Vreelandella piezotolerans: one gene and its partner. The protein of the gene in region 1 interacts with the protein of each later gene in a pairwise test. Links are inferred from orthologs where the notes say so. Each region holds a gene or a part of one and is shown on either strand. Other genes may lie near its edges.

Region 1 (4,667 bases):
CCCGGTGGTCATTTGGTGGTGATCAGCTTCCATTCGTTGGAAGACCGTCGTGTGAAGCGTTTTATTCGACATCACGTGCGTGGAGATACCCATCTACCCCGAGGGGTTCCCATCCGTGACGATCAGTTGAACCGCCGTCTGGAAGCGCTGGGTAAAGGCAGTCGTCCAAGTGACGAGGAAGTCGATGCCAACCCCCGCGCGCGAAGTGCCGTCATGCGGGCGGCGCGTAAGCGAGGCTAATCATGAGTATGGAGCGGTTAGGGCTCTGGGCTTCCACGCTAAGGGCAGAGTGGCCATTCAAACTACGTCTTCGTTGGTGGCCCATGACGATGATCGGGCTGTTTATGGCCTGTTTGCTGACCGGTTTGGCCGTGGTCACGACGACTCACATGACGCGCACGCAGTTTGCCGAGTTGCAGCGGTTGGAGCAGGAAAAGAATCAGTTGCAAACCGAGTGGGGGCAGTTATTGCTGGAGGAGGGGGCCTGGTCAACGCCGGCCCGCATTGAACAAATTGCCACGGAACGGCTAGAGATGCGCATTCCTGACGTAAACGATGTCGAGGTGATTCGGCCATGAGGCGTGAAGGTCGGGGAGGGACGTCCCGCCAATATCCCATCGCGCCGCCGCTTGCCGGTGGGCGCTTTTTCTTCATCTTATTGGCCATTGGCTTGGCATCGGCGATTCTGATTGGACGGATTACGCTGCTTCAGGTCATCGACCGCCCCTTCTTGCAGAGCCAGGGTGATGCCCGCACGCTGCGCCACGAAACCATTCCCGCCCACCGCGGGATGATCACTGATCGTAACGGGGAGCCGCTGGCGATTTCGACGCCGGTCGTGACGCTTTGGGCGAACCCTCAAGAGTTGCCTACAGACGCCATCCAGCGTGTCATGCTGGCGCAGGCGCTGGGGATGTCACTGGATGACTTCGAGTCCCGAGTGGCGCGCTACAGTAGCCGCGAATTCATGTATTTGCGCCGACAGATGACCCCAGACGCTGCGCAGCGCATCCTCGATCTGCGCACGCCGGGTGTCTATCCCCAGCGTGAATACAAGCGCTACTACCCGGCTGGAGAGGTGGCGGCCCAAATACTCGGCGTCACCAACGTAGACGACGTCGGTCAGGAGGGCTTAGAGCTCGCTTATCAGCCCTACCTAGCGGGTCACCCGGGGCAGCGTCGCGTCATCAAAGACCGGCGCGGCCGCTTGGTGCGAGAGTTGGGTGTGATTCGTGAAGCGCAGCCGGGTGGAGAATTAACCCTGGCGATCGATCAACGTATTCAGTACATGGCCTATCGGGAGCTGCGTGCCGCCGTTGCCGAGCACCAAGCAGACGGTGGCGTGCTTGTGATGATGGATGCCCGTACCGGTGAAGTACTGGCGATGGCCAACTTTCCCTCTTATAACCCCAACAATCGCGCCGGGTTAGACCCTCGCGGCTTACGCAATCAAGCGCTGGTCGATGTGTTTGAACCGGGATCGGTGATGAAGCCGCTTGCTATGGCCGCTGTGCTGGAAAGCGGCATCGTTGGGCGCGATGCGGTCGTAGATACCTCGCCGGGGTGGATGCGGCTCGACCAGTTCACGATTCGCGATTTCCGTAACTATGGCGAATTGGATCTGGCGGGTATTCTCGAAAAGTCCTCGAATATTGGTATGTCACGTTTGGCGCTTCAGCTCAGCGATACGGCCATCTGGGAAAAATACAACCAACTGGGCCTAGGTCAAAGCCCAGGTACAGGGTTTCCTGGAGAGTCTACGGGAACGTTACCGGCGCGGATTCAGTGGTCACGCAGCGAGCGAGCCGCGCTCTCTTATGGGTATGGGCTCTCGGTGACGGCGGTCCAATTGGCCAGTGCCTACACGGCGTTAGCCAATGACGGTCAGCGTCTACCTCCTTCGTTGTTGAGGTTGTCAGAGCCCCCGCCAGGTATTCCTGCCATCGAGCCTAGCGTTGCCAACGACCTACTCGATATCTTGGAGACGTCGGTGGGCGCTTACACCGGCGGTCGACGAGCTCGGGTAGAGGGGTATCGCGTGGGCGGTAAAACCGGCACCGTGCGTAAAACGGGGCAGCAAGGGTATGCCACCGATGCGTATCGCAGCGTGTTTGCTGGCATTGCTCCGATTTCGGACCCGCGTATCGTGACGGTGGTCATGATCGATCACCCTAAAGCGGGCGAGTTCTATGGTGGCGCCGTAGCCGCTCCGGTGTTTTCGAGTGTCACCGGCAACGCTCTGCGGCTGTTGGATGTGCCGCCGGATTACGAGGTCGATTAGTGTTTAAGGAGATGGCATGACTCTATGCCCAGACCAGTTACGGAAAGCGTTACGCTTGGTATGGCCGAGCGCCGAACTGCCAGCGCTGCCTGACCTACCTCAGCAGCTTCATCTGATCACCGATTCTCGCAAGCTCCAGGCAGGCGATGTGTTCGTTGCCGTGCCCGGCAGCCAGAGTGATGGCCGAGCGTATATCGAACAAGCGTTGGCAAGTGGAGCCGCCCTCGTGCTGGCGCATACCAAAGAGAGTGACGTGAGCCTGGACGAACGCGTGCTGTTTTTGCCGCATTTGTCGCTGCGTCTGGGGGAGCTGGGTCGGGCGTTGTTTGACGTGCCGAGTGGGCTTGAGATCATTGCAGTCACGGGAACCAACGGCAAGAGCTCGGTGACCCACTACATTGCCGAGCTCAGCGAACGCTTGGGGACACCTGCCGGTGTGATTGGGACCTTGGGCGTAGGACGACCGGGTCAGCTGTTAGAAAGCGGGTTGACGACGCCTGGTCCCCTTGCCCTGCAATCGACGCTGGGTGAGTTGGCGCGCCAGGGCGTCAAGCGGGTTGCGCTGGAGGCCTCTTCCCACGCGCTGGATCAGCAGCGCTTGGACGCGGTGGATGTGAACGTCGGGGTATTTACCAATCTGACCCGGGATCATTTGGATTATCACGGCAGTATGGCCGCTTACGCAGCGGCAAAGGCAAAACTCTTCCGTCGAGCCGAGTTGACATTGGCCGTTGTGAACGGTGACGACCCCTTGGCTCGCTTGATGCTGGCCGGGTGTGACCAGCGCGTGCGCGTGTTGGCGACTGGCAGCGATGACGCCGTCACGCTACGGGTGTTGGATTGGCAGCCGCATGCCCTTGGACAGCAGGCGCTGATTGCGACCCCGGAAGGTGAGAAAGCGCTGCAGCTAGGTCTCATGGGGCGGTTCAATCTGGACAACGTGTTGCTGGCTATCGCCGTGCTGTATGGATTGGGCGAGTCATTGGAGTCGCTGTTCGCGGCAGCGGCTAGCCTTTCCCCAGTGCCGGGACGTATGGCGTGCTTCGGTGGTGATCGTGCACCCAGCGTGGTAGTAGATTACGCCCACACGCCAGATGCGCTACAGAGTGCGCTAGGCGCGCTGCGCGCCCATCTGGGTAGCCGGGGCAAGTTGTGGTGTGTGTTTGGCTGTGGGGGAGAGCGCGATACGGGAAAGCGCGCCGAAATGGCCAGCGTCGCTGAGCAGCTAGCCGACCACATCGTGGTGACCGATGATAACCCTCGCGGGGAGTCGGCGGCGCGTATTCGTGAGCAAATTCTCACTGGCTTTACCGAACGTGCGACGGTCGACGAGGTCGGTGATCGTGGCCAAGCTATTCTCCACGCGGTACATCAGGCCTCGCCGGAAGATGTGGTTCTCGTGGCAGGTAAAGGTCACGAAGCCTATCAAGAGATCGATGGCGTGCGTCATGCGTTTCAAGATGACGAGCAGGTTCGAGATGCATTAGCGACTCGAGGTGTCGTCTGATGTGGACGTTAACAGAAGTGGCCGCTGCACTGGGTGTCGGCGTGTCGCCCATCAACGGCGCTCAATGGGTGTCGTCTGTCGTGACCGACACGCGGAAAATCATTCCTGGATGCCTGTTTGTCGCGTTAAAAGGACCGCGTTTCGATGGCCACGCGTTCGTCGAGCAAGCAAGGGAGCAGGGGGCTGTCGCCGCGTTGGTGGAGCGTCCGGTGGAAAGCGCTCTGCCGCAGTTGGTGTGTTCGGATACGCGGCTTGGGCTGGGGTTGTTGGCCAAGGCTTGGCGTCGTCGGTTCGACCTCCCGCTCATCGCCGTCACCGGTAATAGCGGTAAGACCACGGTAAAAGAGATCACCGCTGCCTTGCTGTCACCGCTCGGTGACGTACTAGCGACCTCGGGCAATTTGAATAACGATATCGGTGCGCCGCTGACGCTGTTGCGTTTATCTCACGAGCATCAAGCGGGCGTGATCGAGCTGGGGGCTAATCATCTGGGCGAGATCGCTTGGACGAGCCAGCTCACCGCACCGCAAGTAGCGATCATAACCAACGTGACCGGGGCGCATGTTGGCGAATTTGGCGGCATGGGGCAGATTGCTCAGGCAAAAAGTGAGATCTTATCTGGGCTTGGGTCCGATGGCACGGCCGTCATCAACCGAGACGATCGCTACCACGATTTTTGGTCAGCTTGTGCCGCCCCTAGGCGTTGTGTCAGCTACGGCTTACATGAGGATGCCGACGTTCACGCCCAGGCACTTTCCTGCGACCCTCAGGGGCGGTATGCTTTCACGCTTGTTGCGCACGGCCAGCGCCTCGGTGACGTCAATCTGCCACTGATTGGGAAGCATAACGTCAGCAACGCACTCGCTGCATCGGCAGCGG
Region 2 (15,410 bases), 590 kb from region 1 along the record:
CCCACGGAGTATCGCCGCTTAGCCTCTGGCCTGAATGGCATGCTGGATGCCATGGCCGAAAAAGATCGCGACATCGATGCCCGCCAGCGCCGTGAAATCGAGCTGGAAAAACGCCTGCGCAAATCCAAAAAGCTGGCCGAGCTGGGCGTGCTCGCCGCCGGGGTCGCCCACGAGATCGGTGCCCCGTTGACGGTCATCAACGGTCAAGCCCAACGACTGGCACGCCGCGATACGATTGGCGACGATGAGCGGGCACGGCTGGGCAGGATACGTGGCGAAGTGGAACGTATCGTCGATATCGTCCGTCAATTGATGGAGCTTGGCCGACAACATAACGTAGAGAAAGGACACCAAGCGCTCGATCAGCTTATCATCAGCGCCAGCGAGCTGGTCGAAGAGGAGCTGGAACCACGAAATATCCACTTGGATATTGATCTTCCCACTCCGACACCCCATTTATTGGTCAATGGTCAGCAAATCGTTCAGGTGTTGACCAATTTATTACGCAATGCCGCCCAAGCTCCCCAGGTCAGCCACATTCGTGTGCGCGCGCAGGCACACAGTGAAGAGTTGACCCTTTGGGTTGAAGACGACGGGCCCGGCATACCTGCATCGCACCATCACCAAGTGTTCGATCCTTTTTTCACCACCAAGCCGGTGGGTCAAGGCAGCGGCTTGGGATTATCGATGGTGCACCGCATTATCAACGACCACGGCGGGACGATTGGCGTATTTGACAGCGCACTTGGCGGCGCTGGCTTTGAAATTACGCTGCCCCTTAGTGAAACCGCATCCGCTTGAGGACGACGTTTGTGACCCATCAGGAACACCTTTTACCGTTATTGGTGGTGGAAGATGACGCCGCTATCCGTGAGTTGCTAGAGGAGGAGCTCAACGACGCGGGCTACGACACACTGGGTGTCCCCAGCGCAGAAGAAGCCATTGCCCTACTGAGCCATACGCCGGTGGCGATGATGATCACCGATGTACGGCTACCGGGCATGACCGGCATTCAGTTACTTCAACAGCTCCGCCAGAGCGGCAGCGAGCTAGGCATCATCGTGATTACCGCCTTTGGCACCATCGATCAGGCGGTAGAAGCCCTCAAGCTAGGTGCCGATGACTTTTTGACCAAACCGCTCGATTTGGATGCCATTCGTGACGCCGTTTTTCGCGTACTGGAGCGTCAGCGCTTGTCGCTGTCTCATGATACGGAGCTCAGCCATTTCCACGGCATCGTGGGTAAAAGTCCGGCCATGCAGTCGCTGTTTCACGATGCCTCTCGGTTGGCGAAAAGCGATGCGCCCATTTTGATTCTGGGTGAAAGCGGCACCGGCAAAGAGCTGCTGGCCCGGGCGATCCACCAGGAAAGTAGCCGTCACGACGCGCCCTTCGTGCCCGTGAACTGCGCCAGTATTCCTGCCGATCTGATGGAGAGCGAATTCTTCGGCCACGTAAAAGGCGCTTTCACGGGCGCAAACGAGGCCAGAAAAGGGCTTTTCCAAAGTGCCCAAGGCGGTAGCCTATTCCTCGATGAGATTGGTGAAATGCCGATCAATCTGCAGGCCAAGCTGCTGCGCGCCCTGCAAGAGAAAACCGTACGCCCCGTGGGCGGTGAGCGGGAGGAACCGGTGGATGTGCGCATCATTGCCGCTACGCACCGCCACCTGGAGAAAGAGATCGAGCAGGAGAACTTCCGTAGCGACCTGTTTTACCGCCTGGAAACCTTCTCGCTACGCATTCCACCGCTACGTGAGCGCGGCACGGACATCGAGCACTTGGTGTTCGCCTTGATCGACAAACATGCCGACACCCAAGGGAAACAGATCGAGCAGATCGAGCCAGAGGCCCTCAATAGCCTGTTGAACTACTCCTATCCCGGCAACGTGCGCGAGTTGGAGAACGCGATCATGCGCGCGGTCACGCTCAGCGAAGCAGGCGTGCTACAGCATCAGGATCTCCCCGAGCGCCTGCGCGAACAGTCCGGCCAGCAAAAGAGCAGTACCGACACGACGCCCACGCTAAGCGGGGAGGTACTACCAGGCACGCAAATTCCGGCACCCGCGCCAGCCCGCTGGCCAAGTTTGGAAGAGGTGGAAAAGCGCTATATTCGCAAAGTGTTGGAAGCGACAGGAGGAAATAAACGTCGGACGGCCGAAGTACTAGGCATCGCCCGCCGCACTCTTTACCGGCGTTTGGAAGATAGCGAGGAGTAAGACCAAGCCGGTCGCACTCGCCGACCGGCTTTTTCATGCTTACTCCGGGTCACTCACGCCATCGCCGGGCGACTCACGTGTCGCTTGCCCATCATTCGCCATGGGGCCGGTATCCATGGGCTCTTGAGGTTCGTCGGTCGGTACTTCCGAATCGGTGGTCGGTGCTTCGGAATCACCGCAGCCTGTCAGCACGCCCGCCATGAGCAGTGCGCTCAACAGTAGCGCCGTCCCACGCGCATTGCGTAATCGTGACATCATGTCCATTCTCCTTCCTTGTTCATGGGCTAGCAGCCGCCAAAGCAGCGTCTGCTCCCCCTAACCTTAGCGGCTGACGGGTAACTTGCAACCGCCCAAACTCACCGTCATACGCTTTAAACAAGCAAAAAAAGCCCCCGCGGGCGCGGGGGCGAAAGGATGATAAACCGTGTGGAGCAGCCGCAGGGAACAGACAGCTGGGTCGGCTTACCATCGTAGGGAGCGTTGACGGCTATTGGCCGTTAGTCATGTCGTCTTCATCATCGGTACTGTTAACGTCGTCGGTAGTGGTATCGCTTGCACCGGGCATGGGATCGGTACCTTCACCGAAACCAGGGTTCTCTTCAGGATCATTGACAGCGCCCGTTTGCGTATTCTCACCCGGCATTGGCTCTTGCGTCGCCGCGGGATCTTCGCCTAAGCCCGGGTCTTCATTCATCGGCTCGTCTGCCATGGTAGGCTCGTTACCGGAAGCCGGAGCCGTCGTGGTCGTCGCGTCCTGCTCCATGGTGTCAGGTTGCTGCGCCGGGGGCATTTCCTCTTCGCCGTTGCCACACCCCGCCAGGGCCAAGGTGCTAACGGTTGCGGCTAACATGCACAGTGTCAGCACACGTGGACGCTTGCGCGATTGGCTCACTTGTTTATCCATAAAGATTGCCTCCTTTTTCGACTAACGTGCTTGCGTCACTTGCCAAGCTTTTCTAGAAAGATAATTTCACACTTCGTGCCAACATTGAAAAAAAATAAATTTATGTTTTAAAAAACAGCAACTTATTAAAAAATCGTAGCCACCATTCGCTGTCACGACAGGGTCATGGGTGGGGGTTCAAAATGGCACATGTGGCGTAAATTGCCGGGGTGAGCAGGAGCGTTGTGGCACATCCTGCTCACTTATGTATAATAATTTGTAATAACTTGTTAAATATAATCTTAACTCCTACTTATGAACCGTTTTGTGTCGCTGCTTGCAGGAAGCACGTCTAGGCCGCAGGTAAGCGCGTTGAGTAACGACACAAGGCTGCTCATTCAATCAAAAGGCACCGCTGATGGACGAGACACGCCCTGTCAAAATTCAGGTACGCGGCTTGAGCAAGGTCTTTGGTAAACAGCCCAAAAAAGCTCTCGAGTTACGCGACCAGGGCCTCAAACGCCCTGAGATTCTCGAAAAAACTGGCCAAACCCTCGGCCTTTCCGATATCTCCTTCGACGTCTACGAAGGTGAACTACTGGTCATCATGGGCCTGTCTGGCTCGGGTAAATCCACGCTGATTCGCTGCTTGAATCGCCTGATCGATACGACCGAAGGCGAGATCATCATCGACGGAGAGAACATCCCCACGTTGGGTGAGAAAGCGCTGCTGGAGTGCCGCCGCCGTCATTTCTCGATGGTGTTTCAAAACTTCGCGCTTTTCCCTCACCGGACGGTACAACAGAACGCCGAATTTGGTTTGGAGATTCGCGGGGTAGAGAAGTCCGAGCGGCAGTCGATCGCCCACAACGCGCTCAAGCAGGTGGGCTTGGAAGGCTGGGAAGATGCCTACCCCAACCAGCTATCGGGCGGTATGCAGCAGCGTGTAGGACTTGCCCGCGCACTGGCCAACGATGCCAGCGTACTGCTCATGGACGAGGCCTTCTCAGCCCTTGATCCGCTCATCCGCAAGGACATGCAGCAAGAGCTTCTGCAGCTGCAAACCAAAATGCAGAAGACTACCGTCTTCATTACTCACGACTTGGATGAGGCGCTCAATATCGGCGACCGCATCGTGCTGCTGAAAGATGGCGAGGTGGTGCAGATCGGTACGCCCGAGGAGATTTTGACCAAGCCTGCCGATGATTACGTGCGCCGCTTCATCGAAGGGGTCGATCGTTCTCGTATCTTGACCGCCGAAAGCGCCATGCGCCCGGTGCGCACCACCGCCCGCGACAGCGACGGCCCGCGTACGGCACTGCACCGCATGCGTGATCACAGCATCGACTCCATCTATGTGACCGACCGTGACCGCCAGCTATTGGGCTTGCTGGAGGCCGACGCTGCTAGCCGTGCCATCGAGGAGAAAGCCGACACCATCACCGATTACCTGACCCAAGATTTCCGCAAAGTGCCGCCAGACGAGCCGCTGCAGCACCTCTTCGCCATGTTCAGCGAGAAGAGCTACCCCATTGCCGTGGTCGATGAGCAGCAGCGCCTATTGGGCGTCGTGGTAAAAGGCGCAGTCCTGGATGAACTGGCACGAGCAGGAGAACAGTAATGGAGATAACACGCATTCCTTTAGGTAGTTGGATTGAATCCGGCCTGACATGGCTGACCAGCGAATACTCCGCCGTGACGCGCGGCATTTCGCGTATTACGCAAACCGGCATCAATAGTTTGAACGATAGCCTGATGTGGTTGCCCGAGTGGGCGTTGCTGGCGATCATTGCCCTGCTGTGCTGGAAACTGGCCAGCATGCGCTTGGCGATTGGCGCCACGGCTGGGCTTGCGTTGATCTGGAACCTAGGGCTTTGGAACCCGATGATCGAAACGCTGACGCTGGTGGTGATTGCCACACTAGTGGCGGTGGTCATCGCGCTGCCCGTAGGCATCGCCGCGGCGCTTTCCGAGCGACTCTACCGGCTGATCATGCCCGTGCTGGACTTCATGCAGACCATGCCCGCGTTCGTGTACCTGATCCCTGCCATCCCGTTTTTCGGCATTGGCTCGGTGTCGGCGATTTTTGCCACGGTCATCTTCTCCATGCCGCCCGCCATTCGCTTTACTACACTAGGCATCCGCCAAGTGCCGACCGAACTCATCGAAGCTGCCGACGCCTACGGTGCCACGCGAGGCCAAAAACTGTTCAAAGTGCAGTTGCCGCTGTCGCTGCCCACGGTGATGGCGGGCATCAACCAAACCATCATGCTGGCCCTGTCGATGGTGGTCATTGCCGCCATGATTGGCGCCGATGGTTTGGGTAGCGAAGTCTGGCGTGCCATCCAGCGCTTGCGTCCAGGGGATGGCTTCGAGGCCGGGATTGCCGTGGTCATTCTAGCCATGCTGCTGGACCGTCTGACGCAGTCGCTGCGCAAATCGCGCCGCTCGCCTTAGCATTGAGCGCTGCGTTGATTGGCATGCTTGAACCACCGGTCATGAATGACCATGCTGATCGATTCAAGCGATCATTAAGGTCAAGACCTTGAAGTAAGCAAAGAACGACCTCTTCATACCGCAGTGGCAAGTGCCACTGCCCATCAACAGGGAGCAAGTGAATGAAAACGCGTACGTTGAATCACCGCATCCGTCTCGCCTCTTTGGCCCTGGTCGCGGGTACCGGGCTAGCCGCTGGCAGCCTGGCCCACGCCCAAGATCAAGGCACGGTCAACTTGGCCTATGTCGAGTGGTCCTCTGAAGTCGCTTCCACTAACGTCATTGCTGCGGTTCTCGAGCAGGCAGGGTTCGAGGTGGAACTGACCTCGCTGTCCGCAGCGGCCATGTTCCAAGCCCTCTCCACGGGTGATGCCGATGCCATCGTCGCCGCCTGGCTGCCGACGACCCACGCAGACTACATGGAGCGTGTCGGTGACAATACCGAAGACTTAGGCCCCAATCTGGATGGCACCAAACTCGGCTTGGTCGTACCTGAGTACACCGACGTGGACTCCATCGCCGATCTGAACGACAACGCCGACAGCTTCAACGGCGAGATCATCGGTATTGACCCCGGTGCTGGCCTGATGGCACTCACCGAAGAGGTCGTGGATACCTATGACCTCGGGCTGAACCTGCGCAGCGGCAGCGGTGCCACCATGACGGCTGCTTTGGCCAGCGCCATCCAAAACGAAGAGGATGTGGTCGTCACTGGCTGGACGCCGCATTGGATGTTTGCTCGGTTCGATCTGAAATACCTCGAAGACCCAGAAAACGTCTACGGCGGTGCCGAGCAGATCCATACCGTCGTACGTAGCGGTCTGGAAGAAGACATGCCAGAAGCCTACGCCATTCTGGATGCCTTCGAGTGGACGCCCGAGCAGATGGGCGAGGTGATGCTGATGAACCAAGAAGATGGCAGCGACCCCTACGAAAATGCCAAGCAGTGGGTAGAAGAGAACCAAGACGTGGTCGAGCAGTGGCTCAACGGCTAGTCATACTCTGCCCCGAGCGTTAAATGACAGAGGGCTTCGGCCCTCTGTCGTCGTTGTAAATGTGACGTTTTTTCGTGCTAACGTGCCCGCGCGTTGAACAAAGATTAAGCAACGTTTGCTACTGTTACTGATGTAATACACGCCTGCTAATGCATTTGTGATTGGCCAGAAGGTAACTGCTGGTCCATCCAGGTGCGTTTGGCGGTTTCTGTCCGACATGGAGAGGCTCCCGTGGATAATCCTGACTCTAAGCGTCCCGCTGATGAGCCGGTATCAGAAGGCATCCCCGCCCCTGATGGCCCGGCTAACCTGATCGATACCGATTACGTGATCGGCCAAGACAACATTACGACGAGTGCAATGGGCTTCAACCTTGACCTACACGGCAAGGTATTCACCATTTCGTCACTCGTGGTGCTGCTGTTCGTCATACTCACCTTGGCACTGCAAGATACGATTTCGCCGATCTACGACGCCGTTTTTGGCTTCCTGACCGGCAATCTGGCTTGGTTCTTCATTTTGGCCGCCAATATCTTCGTCATTCTTTGCCTGGGTTTGATCGTCTCTCCCCTGGGTAAAATCCGCATTGGCGGGGCAGATGCCAAGCCGGACTTTACCTATGCCGGCTGGTTTTCGATGCTGTTCGCCGCCGGTATGGGCATTGGGCTAATGTTCTTTGGCGTCAATGAGCCGCTGACCCACTTCGGCACCTCTTTGGATGGTGGCGACTGGGCACCGCTGGCTGGCGCTGAGGGCGATACGGCAGGCGCAGCGGCGCTGGGCATGGCGGCAACGATCTTCCACTGGGGTCTGCATCCGTGGGCGATTTATGCCGTGGTGGCTCTGTCATTGGCGCTATTCTCGTTCAACAAAGGCTTGCCGCTCTCCATGCGCTCGGTGTTCTACCCGCTACTGGGTGAACGCGTTTGGGGTTGGCCGGGCCACTTGATCGACATTCTGGCAGTGTTTGCCACACTGTTTGGTCTGGCCACGTCACTGGGGCTGGGCGCTACCCAGGCCGCTGCTGGCTTGACCTATCTGTTTGGCGCGCCGGAAAGTGATATCACGATGATTCTGCTCATCATCGGTATCACGATGATAGCGATTGGCTCGATCGTTGCCGGTGTCGACAAGGGCGTACAGCTGCTGTCGAAAATCAACATCGCCATGGCTGCCGCGCTGCTGTTCTTCGTGATCGGTGTCGGCCCGACGCTGCTGATCGCGACCGGCTTTTTCGAGAACCTATTGAGCTACGTGGTTCATCTTCCGGCGCTGTCGAACCCCTTTGGCCGTGAAGACGCGAACTTTAGCCAAGGCTGGACGGCCTTCTACTGGGCATGGTGGATCTCCTGGTCTCCGTACGTCGGCATGTTCATTGCGCGGGTATCCCGCGGCCGTACCGTACGTGAGTTCCTGGTCTCCGTGCTGATCGTGCCGTCCGTCGTTTCGGTACTGTGGATGACGACCTTCGGTGGCACCGCCATCGATCAGTACGTCAGCCAAGGCATCGAGGCCGTGCGCGACGCAGGCGTGGATCTGCAGCTGTTCATCATGCTCGAGCAACTGCCGCTGTCACAGATCACCTCGTTCATCGCCATCGTGCTGGTCATCGTGTTCTTCGTGACCTCGTCGGATTCTGGCTCGCTGGTCATCGATTCCATTACCGCAGGTGGCAAGGTCGATGCACCGAAACCGCAGCGTGTGTTCTGGGCGATCATCGAAGGCGCGATTGCCATTGCACTGCTGCTGGGGGGCGGTTTGACCGCGCTGCAAACCATGGCCGTGTCGACCGGGTTCCCGTTCACCATCATTCTACTGGTGGCCTGCTACGCCATCATCAAAGGCTTGATGAGCGAACCCAAAGCAGTGTAAGTAGCAGCTTCAACTCGGCAAGACGTCAACGGGCAGCCCAAGGGCTGCCCGTTTTATTATGCAAAGAAGGTGCGAGCGCTAACACCACAGCGCTTTTAAAGGCGTCTCAGGGCTATAGCGATTGGCGATTTGCGCCTGCAAAAGCTCGGCAGTGGCCAGAGCATCAATGAGCGCATGGTGGCCTTGGTAAACGGGTAAGCCGTAGCGCTCGCGGCTGGCGTTGAGGCGAATCGATACCGGCGGACGACCCAGCCAGCGGCGAAAGCGGGCCCACAGTGTTTGTCGATGCAACCGCGCTTCCAGCGACATGGTATCGATCATGGGAAACAACACTCCCTCACCACGGCGCGCCTTCACCGCCGCATCGAGAAAAGGTCGCTCGATATTACGAAAGTGAACCACCACGACCCGCCCGGCCAACACCGTCAACAGCTCGTCTAGCACGCTATCCAAGTCTGGCGCATCGGCAATCTCCGAGTGCGTGATGTGGTGATACGCTATCGAGTCCTCATCTAACGGACGGGGCGGTTTCACTACCCAGTAACGGCGCTGAGCCATGGATATACGCCCTAACGTAAACGGCACGACGCCAATACTGACGATCGCATGGCGTCGCTCATCGAGTCCGGTGGTTTCCATATCCAGCGCGACGAGCGGCACCTCGGACAGCGGCGTCTCGGAATCAGGCATCGGCGTATCGAAAAAGCGTATCAAGGTGTCATCTTTGGCCCGCTCGGCCCGAGCGGCCATATAGCCCTTCCAATCGGCTTGAGTGACCTTTTGGCGCGGACGAATACCGTGCATATCAGCGCCTCTGCCGTTGGGTGGGAACGGGGTAGCGGAACTTCAAAAATTTCTGAGCATTGCTCAACACCTGAAAAGCATCCTTTAGGGTGTGCCGTTCGCTGTCTTCTACGTTCTCCGGCTCGATATTATTGTCCGGCTCACGCTCCTCCTGCAGGTCGATCATTTGGTGACGGATCCGCGACATGCACAAGAACTCGAGCGCATAGCTGAGTTTGTCACTCACCCCGGTGGCTAGCAGCTGGGTTTTGCTGATGTCGTCCAACCGTTGAAAGGAGCTTTGCGCTTTAGAACCACAGGCCAAGGCATGCACACGAATCAAATCTACCATCGGCGCCGTGCCGCGTCGCTTGAGGTTGATGGAGTTGTTGTGCTTGCCATCTTTTTCCATGACGATAGTGCGGAAAAAGCCCAAAGGTGGGGTGCGATTGAGCGCATTACGCGCCATGGCCGCCAGGAACAGCGGTGATTTGGGAGCCGTTTGGGCAATTAAATCCTGCAGCGTTTCAACGAACAGGTCCTCCCCGTAAACACTATCGAGATCGAAAAAGATCGAGCTGTGCAGCAGCTTCTCGGGCGTTGGGTTCGCCATCCAGTCCTGGAAGTAGCGCTTCCATACCGCCAACGGCTGACGCCACTGCCGGTTGGTCGCCATGACATCCCCTTTGCAGTACGTATAGCCACAGGCGGCAAGGCCGTCGCTGACGAACGCGGCCAACGCATGGAAGTACTCATCATGCTCTTCGGCAACGAAGTCATCGGAGAGAATCAGCGCGTTATCCTGATCCGTGACGATGCTCTGCTCGTTACGCGCCATGGAGCCATTGACCATGAAGCAGTAGGGTACCGGCGGCGGACCCAACGTATCTTCTGCCAACTCCAGCAGTCGGCGGGTGAAGCTGCGGCCGATGGTAGAGAGCGCGCTGCCCACCATTTGCGAGTTTGCGCCCTCCTGCACCATGCGTACGAACGCTGCTCGAACGTCGGGCGCCAGTTTGGCAAGCCCTTGTGCACTGGACTGGTTGAAGATATTGCTCACCAGGTAGAGTCCGCTGTGCGTTTCGTAGCGAATGATATCGGATAGGTGCACCACACCCACCGGGCGCTGGCGGTAGAGTACCGGGAGGTGATGGACGTTGCTACGCAGCATGGTCAGCATCGCTTCATACACGGATGCATCGGACTGGACGGTAATCAGCCGCTCGGAGATGACCTCTCCCACAGGGGTGCTGGGCGATAGCCCCTCGGCCACGACCCGCGTGCGGAAATCGCTATCGGTGAGAATACCGCACATCTGCCAAATTTGGCCTTCGCTATCCTGAAAGCTATAGCGAGGGTTATCGCTCCCCTCTTTGATGACCAACACCGCAGACGCCTGGGCATCGATAATTTGCCTAGCCGCCTGCTGGACACTCGTCGTCGCCTCCACCATGACCGGATAGCGGGTGACCAGTTTGCGAATACGCGTCACCATCATGTCGTTCGACTTCTTCTGCTGCTCTGCGGCAGTCTCTAAGCGTGGGCGCTCGAGTTCGACGAAGTCGGCAAAGTCATCGTCCTCTTCACATAGGCGCTGAAATACCGCGTCGGGAATAAAGTAAATCAGCGTGTCTTCAATGGCTTTGGCAGGAAAGCGAACCTTGTGATTTCGCAGCAGGCTGAAGTGACCAAAAATATCGCCCTCGCCCAAGCGGTTGTAGAGCTCTCCTTGGCGACGATACACCTCGACCGCGCCGCTGCGGATGTAGCAAAGCTCGTCGAGGGTATCGTTGAGCGCCAGAATATCGCTGCCCGTTTTGAAGTAGCTTACCTCTACCTGCTCGGCAATCGCATCCAGCAGTTCATCCGATAAGCCATCAAACGGGGGAAACTGCCCCATGTGCTGGCGTATTTCTAATAACTCGACGTCCATACGCTCTCCTGCTGGGCGCTGACTCTGTTGAACGGACGGTGCTTTGATGCATCATGGGACGACAATAGGCCGTCCTGGTCTCAGTGTGTCGTGAACATGCACCTTGGACAACCCTTTGAGGTGAAACGAAAGTGCCGGACTCAATGACCCGCACAAAAAAAGCCCAACGCATGTACGTTGGGCTTTGGTCGGCTTGCGGCGTGACAGTTACTTCGCACTTTAAGGAAAATCTGGCACTATCCACATAGCCTTGGGTATAACATTCAATTCATGGCCTTTACGACTGGCTAGCCATTTCCTGAACGCGCTGCATCATTTCTGGATCTTGCTGGATGGACTGACCAATTGCGTTGAACGTATCGACATCCAAGCCGCTATCTTCGACGACTTCGATCATGCGGTCGTTAGCTTCAGCGCGTACTTCCTGTTGTGCGGCTTCGTCTTCTGCTTCCTGCAGACGCTGTGTGTACTCTTGCGAGATCACGGCGATTTCTTGAGAAGCATCGGCGAACTGCTGTAGCTGCTGATCAGAAAAATCCTGAGTCGGGGCTTGTTGAGTAGCCATTGGGTCCTGCGCTTGACCGTCGGCTTGTTGGGCGTGAGCGGTGCCCGCCATCAGACCCGTCGCAAGAAGTGCAGCAGAGAACAAAGCAGTCATACGTTGCATGGTAAGAAACCTCATTGGCGCGTTATGAATGTGCCCAGTGTGACGCGTCGTTTGGGCGCTGGTTCAATCTTTTATGTAAAACTCAGTAACAAAAAGAACAAAGCGTAAGTCACCCAACTCACGAATCATGCTACTCCAGGAAGATTATGTCTATTAATTTCAGAAAGTTAACAGATAAGGACGCTGCCTCCCTTGGTTTGACTGCCATGCCAGGCCTGTTCGTTCTGTTGTGGAGTACTGGCTTTATTGGCGCAAAATTTGGCCTCCCCTACGCCGAACCCTTCACCTTTTTGTTCATCCGTTTCGTACTCACCCTACTGCTACTGACTCCCTTGATATGGGTAATGCGTATTTCTTGGCCTTCATCACCTACGTTATGGAAACATATTGCGGTATCGGGTTTGCTGGTCCATGGCACCTACTTAGGCGGTGTATTTTACGGTATCTATTTGGGCATGCCTGCAGGTCTGGCTGCGCTCTTGGTCGGCCTGCAGCCACTCCTCACCGCCGCCTGCGCAGGACCGCTGCTCGGCGAGCGGTTGACCAGACGGCAGTGGTTAGGCCTGTTGTTGGGATTGGTCGGCATCAGCTTGGTACTGGGCAGTAAGCTGGAGCTCGGCAGCACGCTCTTTAGCGGCTTCGGGATGGGTGCGTTGGTGAGCGTGATGGCCGCCCTAGTGGGTATCTCGCTTGGCACCCTATACCAAAAGCGCTACTGCACCAGCATGCCACTGCTGTCGGGCGCAGCGATCCAGTACATGGCGGCAGGTGGACTGTTGGGCATTGGCGCCCTACTGTTCGAAAGCCGCGAGGTGGAGTGGAGCTCAACGTTCATACTCACGCTTGGCTGGCTCGTGCTGATTCTCTCAATTGCCGCTATCCTGCTATTGATGGCCTTGATAAAGAAGGGGGAGGCTTCTCGTGTAGCGAGTCTCTTTTATCTGGTGCCTCCAGTCACGGCGCTTCAGGCGTGGTGGCTATTCGATGAGCGTTTGCCGCTGCTGGGATTGGCAGGCATGGTCATTGCCATTATCGGTGTGGTCATGGTGGTACGCCCCTCGACGACATAATTCGATACGAAAAAAACGAATCTTCCAGGGCTTGGAAAAAATGACTGCACAACCTCACTGCGCCAGGGTCGACGGCGTTTGCAACCGATGCGACACCCCAGTTCCCTTTGCGTTTACGATGGCCTTTCAACCCATTGTCGATGTTTCCCAACGACGAGTGGTGTATTACGAAGCATTGGTGCGCGGAGTTAACGGCGAATCGGCCTTTTCGATCCTGAATCAAGTGACCGATGAGCTGATGTATCGCTTCGACCAAGCCTGTCGCGTAAAGGCCATCGAGCTTGCCAGCGAACTGGGCATGACCGAGCGGCTGTCGATCAATTTTTTACCGAATGCCGTGTACGAACCGGAGGCGTGCATTCAGTCCACGCTAGACACGTCACGCCGCGTGGGCTGGCCCACCGAGCGGCTTAACTTCGAAATCACCGAAACTGAGCGTGTCGTCGACAGAGCGCATATGCGTAATATTATCGATAGCTATCGACGGATGGGGTTTACCACCTCGCTAGATGACTTCGGCAATGGCTACGCCAACTTGGATTTGTTGACCGACCTTCGCCCCGACACCCTCAAAATCGACCGCGAGCTGGTCATGGGCTGCGATAGCAACGTGCGTCGTCAGGCCATTCTCAAGAGCATGGTGTCATTGGCACGCACCCTAGGCACACAGCTCGTCGCCGAAGGGGTCGAAACCCGAGAAGAGTCCCGCTGCCTGCTGGCGCTAGGCATTTCCGTGCAGCAAGGTTACTACTTTGCGCGCCCTCAGATCGGCGAACTGCCTACCGTGGCACCCGTGCGATACGACTGAGCCAAGCGGCTCAGTCAAACGCCCACCTCATTGCCTCTACGCTCATAGCCGCTCCAAGTAGGCCGTGCCGCCTAAATTGCGCATCTGCTGACGAATCCATTGGCTGCGACGCTCGACCTGGGCGTCGGGCCGGGAAGCGCTGCGAGTGCGTGGGCTGGGTAGTATGGCGGCCAACAAACTAGCCTGACGCTCGGTCAACGCGCTGCCTGAAGCACCGAAGTAGTGATTGGCCGCCGCTTCCAAACCGAACACGCCGGTATCCCACTCGGCGACGTTGAGATACACCTCTAGAATTCGCTGTTTCCCCCAGAGCGTTTCGATCAACAGAGTGAACCACGCTTCTAGCCCTTTACGCACCCAGCTACGCCCGGTCCATAGAAACACGTTTTTGGCAGTCTGCTGGCTCAGGGTACTGGCGCCGCGCAGCCGCTCACCGTCTCGACTTGCTTCCCAGGCGCGACGCATTTCGACGAAATCGAACCCGCGATGCTGGGGGAACCGCTGATCCTCTGCGGAGATCACCGCCAGTTTGGCATTGCTAGACAGTTGCTCCCAACTACGCCACTGACGCTGAATGTCGATGGGCTCACTGTTGATCCAGCTCTGCACTTTACGCTCGACCATCACCATGGAGCCAGGCGGCGGTACGAAACGAAATAGCAGCACCAACGCCACGGAGAGCACCACGAACCCCAGCGCACCACGCCAGACAAGCCGCCATAGCAGACGAAGAAAACGGCGCAGCGCGCGATCGAGCATCTCGGAATCCTTAGCGTTTCATGAGGTGTTCCGCATGATAGCGCAAATGGTCCTCGATGAACGAGGCGATGAAGAAGTAGCTATGGTCATAGCCCGGCTGGCGACGCAATGTCAGCGGGTGATCGTGCTCTTCACAGACGGCTTCCAGGCGCTCAGGCATGAGCTGCTCTTCCAAGAACTGGTCCGCCTCGCCCTGGTCGATGAACAGCCGCTGGCGAGACGCACCGTTGGCCACTAGCTCACAGGCATCGTATTGACGCCAGCGCGACTGGTCGTCGCCCAAGTAGCTTGTAAAGGCTTTTTGGCCCCAAGGGCAGTTCATTGGATTGACGATCGGCGCGAAGGCCGAGACCGAACGGAACCGACCGGGATGGCGCAGCGCAAGGATCAGCGCGCCGTGCCCGCCCATGGAGTGACCGCTGATCGATTCACGACCATTGACGGGAAAGTGCTGGCGCACGACCGACGGTAGCTCCTCGATCACATAGTCGTACATCCGGTAATGCGGCTTCCACGGCGCTTGGGTGGCATTGACGTAGAAACCGGCCCCAGAGCCGAGATCGTAGCTGTCATGCTCGCCGGGCAGATCGGTACCGCGCGGGCTGGTATCGGGGCAGACGATCGCCACCCCAAGCTCAGCAGCAATCCGGTGGGCGCCCGCCTTCTGCATGAAGTTTTCGTCATTACAGGTCAGCCCGGACAGCCACCACAACAGCGGCACCCGCTCGTTTTCCGCTTGCGGCGGCAGGTAAACGGCGAAGACCATGTCGCAGTCAAGCGCCCGGGAGTAGTGGCGGTAGCGCTTGTGCCAGCCGCCGCAGCTGCGGTTGGCCGACACCAGTTCTAAGGTTTCACTCATGCTCATGGGGCAGGCTCCTCGAGAAGATGAAAACGCGGAGGGTCGCCCCTACCGCGTTCGTTTACCCGG

The links.
Region 2: the proteins of GYM47_RS10620 (region 1) and mtgA interact in binary tests that used the Escherichia coli proteins (3 or more experiments, as listed by UniProt). The link is inferred for Vreelandella piezotolerans from one-to-one orthologs.

Annotation. Positions count from the first base shown.
Region 1 is NZ_CP048602.1:2,307,630-2,312,296, reverse strand. Bases 1-2,927 are described here. They hold GYM47_RS10620 (peptidoglycan D,D-transpeptidase FtsI family protein), read left to right. Parts: upstream 1-574; coding sequence 575-2,281; downstream 2,282-2,927. Other genes in these bases: GYM47_RS10615 (UDP-N-acetylmuramoyl-L-alanyl-D-glutamate--2,6-diaminopimelate ligase), read left to right, coding at 2,298-2,927; ftsL (cell division protein FtsL), read left to right, coding at 243-578; rsmH (16S rRNA (cytosine(1402)-N(4))-methyltransferase RsmH), read left to right, coding at 1-240. Outside these bases: more of GYM47_RS10615, read left to right, coding at 2,928-3,788; GYM47_RS10610 (UDP-N-acetylmuramoyl-tripeptide--D-alanyl-D-alanine ligase), read left to right, coding at 3,785-4,667. UniProt on the Escherichia coli protein: Essential cell division protein that catalyzes cross-linking of the peptidoglycan cell wall at the division septum. Required for localization of FtsN.
Region 2 is NZ_CP048602.1:2,884,641-2,900,050, forward strand. Bases 12,625-15,410 are described here. They hold mtgA (monofunctional biosynthetic peptidoglycan transglycosylase), read right to left. Parts: upstream 14,483-15,410; coding sequence 13,766-14,482; downstream 12,625-13,765. Other genes in these bases: GYM47_RS13255 (DMT family transporter), read left to right, coding at 12,625-12,915; GYM47_RS13260 (EAL domain-containing protein), read left to right, coding at 12,956-13,723; fghA (S-formylglutathione hydrolase), read right to left, coding at 14,493-15,347. Outside these bases: GYM47_RS13200 (sensor histidine kinase), read left to right, coding at 1-801; GYM47_RS13205 (sigma-54-dependent transcriptional regulator), read left to right, coding at 813-2,216; GYM47_RS13210 (hypothetical protein), read right to left, coding at 2,256-2,474; GYM47_RS13215 (hypothetical protein), read right to left, coding at 2,704-3,120; GYM47_RS13220 (quaternary amine ABC transporter ATP-binding protein), read left to right, coding at 3,518-4,720; GYM47_RS13225 (ABC transporter permease), read left to right, coding at 4,720-5,556; GYM47_RS13230 (glycine betaine ABC transporter substrate-binding protein), read left to right, coding at 5,718-6,590; GYM47_RS13235 (BCCT family transporter), read left to right, coding at 6,822-8,462; GYM47_RS13240 (3'-5' exonuclease), read right to left, coding at 8,541-9,266; GYM47_RS13245 (DUF294 nucleotidyltransferase-like domain-containing protein), read right to left, coding at 9,268-11,178; GYM47_RS13250 (DUF4168 domain-containing protein), read right to left, coding at 11,456-11,845; more of GYM47_RS13255, read left to right, coding at 11,992-12,624. UniProt on the Escherichia coli protein: Peptidoglycan polymerase that catalyzes glycan chain elongation from lipid-linked precursors. May play a role in peptidoglycan assembly during cell division in collaboration with other cell division proteins.